Regions from separate parts of the Klebsiella africana genome, predicted to be linked through region 1. Evidence: predicted binding sites of a transcription regulator. Region 1 holds the regulator's gene; each other region holds the start of a gene.
The links. Region 1 encodes CRP, which controls carbon source genes, mostly activating them, when cyclic AMP is high. Its sites were predicted from a motif close to ATGTGANNNNNNTCACAT; they were not measured.

Region 1 (3,012 bases):
ACGACGCTCTTTGTCGGCCATCAGATCTCGGGCATACAGCGGACGCTGGGTATGCAGCACCCGGGCGATGCGGCTGAAGTGCCAGGCGCAGAAGTGGCCGACCGGGTTATCCGGATGTTGCCTGGCGATCTTTTCCAGAGCCTCGATCTGTTTATCCATTTGAAAGCGCTGCGGGAAGCGATGATAGAGCATGTCATCCGCCAGCACGCGAAGGCGGGCGGCGACGGTCTGCGCGTTCCAGCGGATCACCGCTTCGGCATGGCTGCGTTCTACCAGCTTTTGCACCTCTTCCGGCTGATGCAGGCTGACCGAAATATGCTCCTGCAGATCCAGCCCCATCTGGAACGCCCGCAGCAGGCGCTTGTGGTCGTTGCGTTGGTTAGCGGCCAACATATGCATCTGCTGATAGCACTGGGTAATCAGGTCGACCACCTTCTGCTGGCGGGTGAGCAGCGGCGGCAGGGCGGTCGACGGATCGGTATGCTGGGTCAACAGACTGTATTTAGCTTCACAATAGTCGGCCAGTTCCCGGTAAAGCAGGCTTAACGACTCCCGCAGCGGCTGTTCGCGCCACAGCCAGAACCAGAACCAGTTAAACACGCCGTACCACAGCGTGCCGAAGGCGTAGATCAGCAGCGGCTCCCAGATGGGCATATTGCCCGCCAGGCTCAGGGTAAAGATGGCGGCGATCAGCGATGCGGGCAGCAGACGCGCGTGCAGCGAACTGATCTCCGCGGTGACGCCGAGCAGCAGCGCCAGGCCGCTGAGGATAAGCGGTAGGGGGATCGCCTGGGCGAGAAGTAACTGCACCACCAGGCTGCATCCGGCAAACAGGCAGCCGCCGATAATCAGGCGTTTGAAAAAACGCTTATGCGGGGTATCAAGACCGGCAATATTGCAGCAGGCGGGGACTAAGGAAAACAGCAGTCCCTGCTGGAGATGCCCGAGCAGAAGACCGATGGCCACAGGCAGACACAGCACCAGCGTTTGCCGCAGTGCATAGTTGACTTCCGGGTGGTAAATCAGCCTGCGCCACATGAGGGAAAAACAAAAACGGCGTACTGCAGGAGCAATACGCCGCTTAGCAACTTAACGGGTGCCGTAGACGACGATGGTTTTACCGTGCGCGGAAATCAGGTTCTGATCTTCCAGCATTTTCAAAATACGGCCAACCGTTTCACGAGAGCAGCCGACGATCTGACCAATTTCCTGGCGGGTAATTTTAATTTGCATACCGTCCGGGTGGGTCATGGCATCCGGTTGCTTCGCCAGGTTCAGCAGCGTCTGGGCGATACGGCCCGTCACGTCGAGGAAGGCAAGGTTGCCCACTTTCTCAGACGTGACCTGCAGACGGCGAGCCATTTGCGAAGAGAGACGCATCAGAATGTCCGGGTTCACCTGGATCAGCTGACGGAATTTCTTATAAGAGATTTCGGCCACTTCACATGCGGTTTTCGCCCGTACCCAGGCGCTACGCTCCTGACCCTCTTCAAACAGGCCTAATTCACCGATGAAATCGCCCTGGTTGAGGTAGGAGAGGATCATCTCTTTACCTTCTTCATCCTTGATGAGTACAGCCACGGAGCCTTTAACGATGTAGTACAGCGTTTCTGCTTTCTCACCCTGGTGGATCAGCGTGCTCTTTGATGGGTACTTATGAATGTGGCAATGAGACAAGAACCATTCAAGGGTAGGGTCTGTTTGCGGTTTGCCAAGCACCATGCGCGGTTATCCTCTGTTATAAGCTATCTCCGGGCGCCGACACTACACGGCGTCCGGGCATGCAATCGTATTGTTTCCCTATACCTGGGAAGCTGGCTGATGATTTTTCGACAGCCCGTAATGTGAACTCCTCTGCATACATGCAGTACATCAATGTATTACTGTAGCATCCAGACTGTTTTAGCATAGCTTTCGCCGCATGTCTCCTGGTGTCTCGCTTCAGCATGACGCAGGTCGCCTTCCGTTGCGAGAATTGTTATGTGCGCGTAATCTGACAGGAATATTGCGATACTGGAGTTAAATTTTATGCAAGCGCGTGTGAAATGGGTAGAAGGGTTAACCTTTATCGGGGAGTCCGCATCGGGACACCAGATTCTGATGGACGGCAACTCCGGGGATAAGGCTCCCAGCCCGATGGAGATGGTGCTGATGGCGGCGGGCGGTTGCAGCGCGATCGATGTGGTCTCCATTCTGCAAAAAGGTCGTCACGACGTGACCAATTGCGAAGTGAAGCTGACCTCCGAGCGTCGCGAAGAGGCTCCGCGTCTGTTTACGCATATTAATCTGCACTTTATCGTCACCGGTAAAGCGCTGAAAGATGCCGCGGTCTCCCGGGCGGTGGATCTGTCGGCAGAGAAATACTGTTCAGTGGCGCTGATGCTGGAAAAAGCGGTGAAGATCACCCACTCCTATGAAGTGATCGAGGCGTAGTCTTCGCCTGGTGTTGTATCGAATCTCAATCCCGGCCTCCTGGCCGGGGTTTTTTCTTTTAGCCTATCTTACGGCCTTCCATCAGGCGCTCGACCAGCGGCGTCATGATAAGCTCCATCGCCAGCCCCATTTTACCGCCCGGCACCACCAGGGTGTTCATGTGCGAGATAAACGACCCCTGCAGCATCGCCAACAGCCAGGGGAAGTCGATATTTTGCAGATTGCGGAAATGGATCACCACAAAGCTCTCGTCCAGCGAGGGGATCGCTTTGGCGGCAAACGGGTTGGAGGTGTCCACCGTCGGCACGCGCTGAAAGTTGATGTGGGTGCGGGAAAATTGCGGCGTAATGAAGTTGATGTAATCTTCCATCGAGCGGACGACCGAGTCCATCACCGCCTCCCGGGAGTGGCCGCGTTCGCTGGTGTCGCGAATAAGCTTTTGGATCCACTCGAGGTTAACGATAGGCACCACCCCGACAAGCAGGTCGACATGGCTGGCGACATCATGCTGCGGCGTGACAACCCCGCCGTGCAGCCCCTCATAGAACAGCACGTCTGTCGGCTCCGGCAGTGGCTGCC
Region 2 (3,012 bases), 1.3 Mb from region 1:
ACATGCGATGCTGAAACATCCCCAGCGCATCCAGTTCATGGGTATGGGTGGCGGCAAAATAGATATACCACTTACCGTCTATTTCATGCAGCTCCGGCGCCCAAATCAGCTGGCTCATCGGCCCGCTTTGCGGCGCGCGCCAGACCACTACCGGCTCAGCATCACGTAATCCTTCAAGGGTTGCCGCGCGCCGGATCTCCAGCCGATCGTATTCCGGTACTGAAGCAATAAAGTAGTAGTGATTAAGGTGGCGCAGAATAAAGGGATCTGCGCGCTGTTCAATAAAGGGGTTTGGCCAGTTGTTCATTAGGCTTTCCTTACGTGTTCACTGGTTTTCAGTTCCTGGTATTCATTCAGCTCGCTGTAGTTGCTGCGGCGCTTCTCTAAATCGCTTTGAATCTGGCGCATCAGGGTACGGTCAACTTTCAGCAGGCGCACCACGCCAGCGGTGATCAGATAGCCGATGCCGGGGATGACCGAGAACAGCAGCACGATACCGTTCAGCGCGGAGGCGCTTTGCGCTTTCGCGCCGGCGTCGTAGCCGTACCATGACAGCAGGAAACCGACCATTGCCCCGGCGACCGCCAGACCAACCTTGAGGAAGAACAGATTGCCGGAGAAGCTGATGCCGGTGATGCGCTTGCCGGTTTTCCACTCGCCGTAGTCGTCAACATCGGACATCAGCGACCAGTGCAGCGGAGAAGGGATCTGATGCAGGATATTGAGCAGGAAGTAGAGCACCATAATCAACATGGTGGCGTGCGGATTAAAGAAATAGAAGGCGCAGGAGAAGATCGCCAGCACAATGTTGGTCCAGAAGAAGACCTGCAGTTTGCACCAGCGGTCGGTGAGGACTTTCGCCAGCATGCTGCCAATCATCATCCCGACCACACCGAGACTGATAAACAGGGTGGCAAAATGAGTGCTTTGTCCCATCACCCAGGTGACGTAGTACATAGTGGCAGCCATGCGGATAAAGCCAGGGCAGACGTTGCACAGCGTGAGCAGCAGGATGCGCACCCACTGGTCATTTTTCCACACGTCTTTGAGGTCTTTTTTCAGTTCATCATTGGTCTGCACTGCCGGGTGGATACGTTCGCGCACGGTGGCAAAGCAGAACAGGAACATACACATACCGATAAAGGCCAGCACGGTCATCGCCATCTGGTAGCCCTTCGCTTTATCGGCACCGCCGAACCAGTCGGCCATCGGCAGCAGCGTCAATGACAGCAGGAGCGTGGCGATACCCACCATCACGAAACGATAGGACTGGCAGGCCACGCGCTCTTTGGGATCAGCGGTCATCACCGTTCCCAGCGAGCAGTAGGGAATGTTAATCGCGGTATAGGTTACCGACAGCAGAAAGTAGGTGACAAACGCATAGATAACTTTGCTGTTGTAGGTCCACTCAGGGGTGGTGAACATTAGCACGCTAAACAGGGCGTAGGGGAAGGCAATCCACAGCAGCCATGGACGAAAGCGGCCATATTTACTGCGGGTGCGATCGGCAAGGGCGCCCATAATCGGGTCGGTCACCGCGTCGATAACGCGCACTGACAGCAGTAATACGCCCACCAGCGCCGGCGCCAGGCCGAAAATATCGGTATAAAAATAGTTCACAAACAGCATGATGGCGCCAAAGATAATATTGCATCCGGCATCCCCCATCCCGTAACCAATCTTCTCTTTTATAGATAATTTGTTGTCTGCCATGTGCGGTCTCTCCGTTGCAGTATGGAGAGAATTATTGGCTGCTATGGAGGGAAATACGTTGCAGTAACGCGTTGACGATATGGATAAAACAGCTATGGAGAGGAAAGTGTGAAGCAGATAACAATGCTCTGCGCCCGTTATTCACAAGCAGACGCAGAGCAAAGAGAGCTATTGATGAGATGTATTATTGTGCTTTTATGGTGGCGGCGGCTTTTTGTTTAAACAGATAGCCCACGCCCAGCACCGCGATCCAGACCGGGATCAGCCAGACGGAAATTGCCATGCCCGGGGTCATCAGCATAATCACCAGCACCGCCGCCATAAACAGCAGGCACAGCCAGTTGCCCAGCGGATAGAAGAGAGCCGGGAAGCGCGTGACGACGCCCTGCTGCTGCTTGGCGCGACGGAATTTGATATGCGCCAGGCTAATCATCGCCCAGTTGATCACCAGAGCGGAGACCACCAGCGCCATCAACAGTCCAAAAGCGGACTCCGGCGCCATATAGTTGATCAGTACGCACAGCGCGGTGACCAGGGCAGAGACGAGAATGGTATTCACCGGCACGCCACGTTTGTCAACGCTAAGCAGCGCTTTCGGCGCATTCCCCTGCTGGGCAAGGCCGAACAGCATACGGCTGTTGCAGTAGACGCAGCTGTTGTACACCGACAGAGCGGCCGTCAGCACCACTACGTTCAGGGCGTTGGCCACCAGCGTATCACCAAGCTCATGGAAGATGAGGACGAACGGGCTGGTGTCTGCGGTGACGCGGGTCCACGGCAGCAGAGAGAGCAGCACCGCCAGCGAGCCAACATAGAAGATCAGAATGCGGTAAATAACCTGATTGGTGGCTTTCGGAATACTTTGTTCCGGGTTATCCGCTTCCGCGGCGGTGATGCCCACCAGCTCCAGACCACCGAAGGAGAACATGATGATCGCCATCATCATTACCAGGCCAGTAAAGCCGTGCGGCAGGAATCCACCCTGATCCCACAGGTTACGTACCGTCGCCTGCGGGCCGCCGTTGCCGCTGAACAGCAGCCAGCCGCCGAACAGAATCATCGCCACTACGGCGACTACTTTGATAATCGCGAACCAGAACTCCATTTCACCAAACACTTTCACGTTGGTCAGGTTAATGGCGTTGATGGCGATGAAGAAAACCGCCGCTGAGGCCCAGGTCGGGATTTCCGGCCACCAGAACTGAATGTATTTGCCCACAGCGGTCAGTTCCGCCATGGCTACCAGGACATACAGCACCCAGTAGTTCCAGCCGGAGGCGAAGCCGGCAAAGCCGCCCC
Region 3 (3,012 bases), 1.2 Mb from region 1:
CTGACTTAGGCAGAATAGAGGCGGCGATTTGCGGTGTGGCGCCCATCAGCAGGGCGACTGTAGTACCGGTGATCATCGCCACACAGCTGCCGATAAAGCAGATGGTGATGATCGATTTCCAGCGCGCGCGGATCTGGTGCAGTTGCTCATACAGCGGAAACGCGAGGGCGACCACTGCCGGCTGGAGCAGATCGTTGAGAACTTTGCTGCCGGCAAAATAACGCTCATAGGAGATCCCGGTCAGCAGCAGAAACGGAATTATCACTATCATCGCCACCAGCAGCGGATTGAGCAGCGGGAACTTAAAGCGGGCCGCCAGTTTGCGGGCGAGAAAAAAGACGATCAGGGTTAGCGGCAGCGACCACCAGATTTCATGCATCATTTTTCTTTTCCTTTTGCCCAATCACTTTACGTTCGCCATGCACCAGGTGAGAGCTCCAGCTCACCACCACAAACACCACCAGGGTGCTGATGGCGCAGGAGATAACGACAGGCCCCAGCTGGGCGCGCAGCAGATCCCAGTACTGCATCACGCCGACGCCGATCGGCACGAACAGCAGCGCCATATAGCGGATCAGGATATTGCAGCCTGGATTGACCCACTGCGGCGGCATAATTTGCAGCGCCAGTAGCACGAACAGGATCAGCATGCCGATGATGCTGCCGGGGATAGTAATGGGCAGCAGCCCGGCGATAAAAATTCCGGCGTATAAGCAGGCGTAAATCAGGACGAAGGCCCGCAGGTACTGCCAGATAATAGTCAGCGATTTACTCATGGTATTAACCCTTGATGAACTGCATTCATCATACAATTAATCCCTAAAATGTGCTACCGATCACATCATGAATTCTGCGCATCCCGGGCATAGACAACGGGAACCGGCAGCTCATTCGGCGAGCACGCTATGCGGCGAGGTGATACAGAAAGCGGGCGAGAGCCTGGGAAGGCACTTCGCTTTTGCGCCAGAACACCCCAACGCTACCTTTTTGTTCTATACGCGGCAAATTAAGAATCGCCAGCTGATGATGTTCGGCGTAATGCTGTGCCAGCCGCAAGGAAAGAATAGAGATCATATCGCTACTTTGCAGCAAATTGCTGGTGACGTTCATCGAGGCCGACTCGATGGTGTTCTCCGGCAGCATCACGCCATTATCCACCAGCGCATTATCAATACTCTGGCGAATAGGGGTGCCGGTAGGCCAGACAATCCAGCGCCAGGCGGCGAGATCCGCCCAGCTCAGGTGCGCCCGGCTGGCCAGCGGATGGTCGGGACGGGCGACAAAACAGACCGGTTCGGTATACAGCACCCGATAGTTAAGGGGCAGTTCGAGGGCGCGTCCGCCGACCCGGCCCACGACCACATCCACCACCCCGGAGAGCAGGTCATGCAGCAGTGGGGTCATCACTTTCTCTTCGATATTCAGATGCAGGGTCGGCATCTCATTGAGCAGGGCGAGAATCGCCTGCGCCACGCAGTCTGTCGCCACCGGCGAACAGCCGATCATCAGGCTGCCCACCAGTCCGCCTTGTTTAAAACGCTCGATCTCGTATTGCGAGCGCGACATGTCGTTGATTAGCCGCTGGGCGTGCTGGAGCAGCAATTTGCCGCCTTCCGAAGGGCGGAGCCCCTTACTGTGGCGCTCAAAGAGCGGCATGCCGACTTCTTCTTCAAATTGCGTCAGCCACTTAGAGAGTGCGGGCTGGGTAATATTCATCATTTTGGCTACCTGAGTGAGATTGCCTTGCTCACCCAGCGCCACCAGCATTTTCAAATGCTGCAGCTTCAACTTTTGCGTCCAGTTCGCCATCAGCCAATAACCTCCAGGTTATGTCTATGCCCGAAAAGCCATTGTACATTTCATTGCCATGGTTACAAAATCGCAACATAAAAGAAATAAATACAACATCTACCCTGACCTGCACTGAGGCATCATTATGGCTCAACGACGTGAACTACAGACCTTACTTAACGCCGCGCCGGTTGGCGCCCTGCAGTGGCGTGTGATTATCTGCTGTTTCCTGGTGGTGATGCTCGATGGTTTCGATACCGCTGCGATTGGTTTTATTGCCCCCGATATTCGTCTTCACTGGCAGTTAAGCGCCGGCGAACTGGCGCCGCTTTTTGGCGCCGGACTGCTGGGGCTGACCGCCGGGGCGCTGCTCTGCGGCCCGCTTTCCGACCGGTTTGGTCGCAAACGGGTTATCGAATTCTGCGTTGCGCTGTTTGGCTTGTTCAGCCTGCTCTCCGCATTTTCTACGAATCTTGAAATGCTGGTGATCCTGCGTTTCCTCACAGGCCTGGGGCTGGGCGGGGCGATGCCCAATACCATTACCATGACCTCGGAATATCTGCCGGCCCGCCGTCGCGGGGCGTTAGTGACCCTGATGTTCTGCGGCTTCACGCTGGGTTCGGCGCTGGGGGGCGTGGTGAGCGCGCAGCTGGTGGCGCATATTGGCTGGCACGGCATTCTGGCTCTGGGCGGGATCCTGCCGCTGCTGCTGGCCCTCGCGCTGCTGTGGGTGCTACCGGAATCTCCCCGCTGGCAGGTTCGCCGTGGGCTGCCGCAGACCACCATCGCCAGAACGGTCAGTGCCATCACCGGCGAGCGCTATCCCGACACCCAATTCTGGCTGGATGAACCGGCGGCTGGGCCGAAGGGCAGCATTGGCCAGCTGTTTGTCGGCCGCCAGCTGGCAATCACTCTGATGCTCTGGGTGGTGTTCTTTATGAGCCTGCTGATTATCTACCTGCTTTCCAGCTGGATGCCGACGCTGCTTAACCATCGCGGGATCGATCTACAGCATGCCTCGTGGGTCACCGCCGCATTTCAGGTGGGCGGCACGCTGGGTGCTTTACTGCTCGGCGTCCTGATGGATCGCTTCAATCCCTTCCGCGTGCTGGCGCTGAGCTACTGTCTGGGCGCGCTGTGCATCGTGATGATTGGCTTAAGCGAAAACGGCTTGTGGCTGATGGCGCTGGCGATTTTCGGCACCGGGATTGGCGTGAGTGG
Region 4 (3,012 bases), 2.2 Mb from region 1:
TGTCCGCAGGAAACACCCGTAACGAAGCGCGGGTACAGGGCCTGTCTGAGGTCTTTGAGCGTCACATTAAAAACCGCATCATCGCCGAAAGCATCAGCCTGCCGGAGATCCCGGCGGAAGTGATGGCGCGCTATCCAGGCGTCGTAGAGTCGATCGCTAAACTGGAAGCCGAAGGTTTCCCAATTTTTGCCTACGATGGCTCACTGGGTGGTAAATATCCGGTTATCTGCGTCGTGCTGTTTAACCCAGCTAACGGCACCTGCTTCGCCTCTTTTGGCGCCCACCCGGACTTCGGCGTGGCGCTGGAGCGTACGGTCACCGAACTGCTGCAGGGCCGCAGCCTGAAAGATCTCGACGTCTTTACGCCGCCGACCTTCGACGACGAAGAAGTCGCTGAACACGCTAACCTCGAAACCCACTTCATCGACTCCAGCGGCCTGATCTCCTGGGATATGTTCAAGCAGGATGCCGACTATCCGTTCGTTGACTGGAGCTTCTCCGGCACCACCGAAGAAGAGTTCGCCACCCTGATGGCCATCTTCAAGGCCGAAGATAAAGAAGTGTATATCGCCGACTACGAGCACCTGGGCGTTTACGCCTGCCGTATCATCGTCCCGGGGATGTCGGATATTTATCCTGCGGAAGATCTTTGGCTGGCGAACAACAGCATGGGCGCTCATCTGCGCGAGACCATTCTGTCCCTGCCGGGCAGCGAGTGGGAAAAAGAAGATTACCTGGCGCTGATCGAGCAGATGGATGATGAGGGTCTGGATGATTTCACCCGCGTTCGCGAACTGCTGGGTCTCGCTACCGGGAAAGACAACGGCTGGTACACCCTGCGCGTTGGCGAGCTGAAAGCGATGCTGGCGCTGGCCGGCGGCGATCTGGAACAGGCGCTGATCTGGACCGAGTGGACCATGGAATTCAACGCATCGGTCTTCAGTGCGGAACGAGCCAACTACTATCGCTGCCTGCAAACCCTGCTGCTGCTGAGCCAGGAAGAGGAGCGTCAGCCGCTGCAATACCTGAACGCGTTCATCCGTATGTACGGTGCCGACGCGGTCGAAGCCGCCAGCGCGGCGCTGAGCGGCGAAGCGCCATTCTATGGCCTTCAGGCTGTCGATAACGATCTGCAGGCCTTCCCGGCCCATCAGTCGCTGTTAAAGGCTTATGAAAAACTGCAGCGGGCTAAAGCGGCTTTCTGGGCAAAATAAGTCCACACAACATCATTGTTGTGGCCAAAAACGGAGCCCTTCGCGGCTCCGTTATTTTTTCCAGGCAAAGCAGCCCCGAAATTTTGTAGTTGCAAAGTTAATTAATGGTAAATATTGACTTTCTTTTATTTACCATTTGTTAATTTTAATTAAAATACTCCATTTTAATTAACTCAGAAATCCGGGCGAAAATGAAAATATTCAACATAACTTATAAATTTTAAAATTTATTTTTCCCTTTTAATTCATATCGTTAGTTCATATAAAAGCAAAAACCACACACTAAAAAGGCATATAGTTCCGGTGTGATATGATCTATATCAATTTCCCTTCTATAATGCTTTGTTAGTATCTCACCGCCAACTTATATAAAGAGAGAGTTAGTGTGAAAGCTGACAACCCTTTTGATCTTTTGCTCCCTGCCGCGATGGCGAAAGTCGCCGAAGAAGCAGGTGTCTATAAAGCAACGAAGCATCCGATGAAAACCTTTTATCTGGCGATCACCGCTGGCGTTTTCATCTCCATCGCTTTCGTATTCTATATCACCGCGACCACCGGCACTGCCGCGATGCCTTATGGGATTGCCAAGCTTATTGGTGGGGTCTGTTTTTCCCTGGGTCTGATTCTGTGTGTTATCTGCGGCGCTGACCTCTTTACCTCTACAGTGTTGATCGTGGTAGCGAAAGCCAGCGGTCGAATTACCTGGGGGCAACTGGCAAAAAACTGGCTCAACGTCTATTTTGGTAACCTGGTAGGCGCGCTGCTGTTTGTGCTGCTGATGTGGTTATCCGGCGAATATATGACCGCCAACGGCGGTTGGGGTCTAAACGTCCTGCAAACCGCTGACCACAAAATGCACCATACTTTTGTGGAAGCTGTGTGCCTCGGTATCCTCGCTAACCTGATGGTTTGTCTCGCCGTATGGATGAGCTATTCCGGTCGTAGTCTGATGGATAAAGCGATGATCATGGTCCTGCCGGTAGCAATGTTCGTTGCCAGCGGCTTTGAGCACAGCATCGCCAACATGTTTATGATCCCGATGGGTATCGTAATCCGCAATTTTGCGAGCCCGGAATTCTGGACCGCGGTCGGTTCAACTCCGGAAAGTTTCTCTCACCTGACCGTCATGAACTTCATCACTGATAACCTGATTCCGGTAACCATCGGGAACATTATCGGCGGGGGTCTGCTGGTCGGGTTGACATACTGGGTCATTTACCTGCGTGGCAACGACCATCACTAAGGGTTGTTTCAGGCAGTAAATAAAAAATCCACTTAAGAAGGTAGGTGTTACATGTCCGAGCTTAATGAAAAGTTAGCCACAGCCTGGGAAGGTTTTGCGAAAGGTGACTGGCAGAATGAAGTCAACGTCCGTGACTTTATTCAGAAAAACTACACCCCATACGAAGGTGACGAATCCTTCCTGGCTGGCGCGACTGAAGCGACCACCAAGCTGTGGGACACCGTAATGGAAGGGGTAAAACAGGAAAACCGCACTCACGCGCCTGTTGATTTCGACACAGCCCTCGCTTCCACTATCACCTCTCACGACGCAGGCTACATCGAGAAAGGTCTGGAAAAAATCGTTGGTCTGCAGACCGAAGCGCCGCTGAAACGTGCGATTATCCCGTTCGGTGGTATCAAAATGGTTGAAGGTTCCTGCAAAGCGTACAATCGCGAGCTGGACCCGATGCTGAAAAAAATCTTCACTGAATACCGTAAAACCCACAACCAGGGTGTTTTCGATGTCTATACCCCTGACATCCTGCGCTGCCGTAAATCCGGCGTGCTGACCGGT

Region 2: LGL98_RS20860 (glycoside-pentoside-hexuronide (GPH):cation symporter) is a predicted target of CRP. The motif match lies at 1,820-1,837, and genes of this name have one in related genera.
Region 3: LGL98_RS07875 (CidA/LrgA family protein) is a predicted target of CRP. The motif match lies at 825-842, and genes of this name have one in related genera.
Region 4: focA (formate transporter FocA) is a predicted target of CRP. The motif match lies at 1,523-1,540, and genes of this name have one in related genera.

The regions. Positions count from the first base shown of each region.
Region 1 is NZ_CP084874.1:416,960-419,971, forward strand. It holds gene LGL98_RS01895 (YccS/YhfK family putative transporter) at 1-1,038, opposite strand, end outside; gene crp (cAMP-activated global transcriptional regulator CRP) at 1,090-1,722, opposite strand; gene LGL98_RS01905 (OsmC family protein) at 2,029-2,433, shown strand; gene LGL98_RS01910 (phosphoribulokinase) at 2,492-3,012, opposite strand, start outside.
Region 2 is NZ_CP084874.1:4,321,025-4,324,036, reverse strand. It holds gene LGL98_RS20865 (glycoside hydrolase family 43 protein) at 1-307, opposite strand, end outside; gene LGL98_RS20860 (glycoside-pentoside-hexuronide (GPH):cation symporter) at 307-1,713, opposite strand; gene aroP (aromatic amino acid transporter AroP) at 1,898-3,012, opposite strand, start outside.
Region 3 is NZ_CP084874.1:1,630,180-1,633,191, forward strand. It holds gene LGL98_RS07870 (CidB/LrgB family autolysis modulator) at 1-382, opposite strand, end outside; gene LGL98_RS07875 (CidA/LrgA family protein) at 372-776, opposite strand; gene LGL98_RS07880 (LysR substrate-binding domain-containing protein) at 904-1,809, opposite strand; gene mhbT (3-hydroxybenzoate transporter MhbT) at 1,937-3,012, shown strand, end outside.
Region 4 is NZ_CP084874.1:3,420,191-3,423,202, forward strand. It holds gene ycaO (30S ribosomal protein S12 methylthiotransferase accessory factor YcaO) at 1-1,214, shown strand, start outside; gene focA (formate transporter FocA) at 1,600-2,457, shown strand; gene pflB (formate C-acetyltransferase) at 2,509-3,012, shown strand, end outside.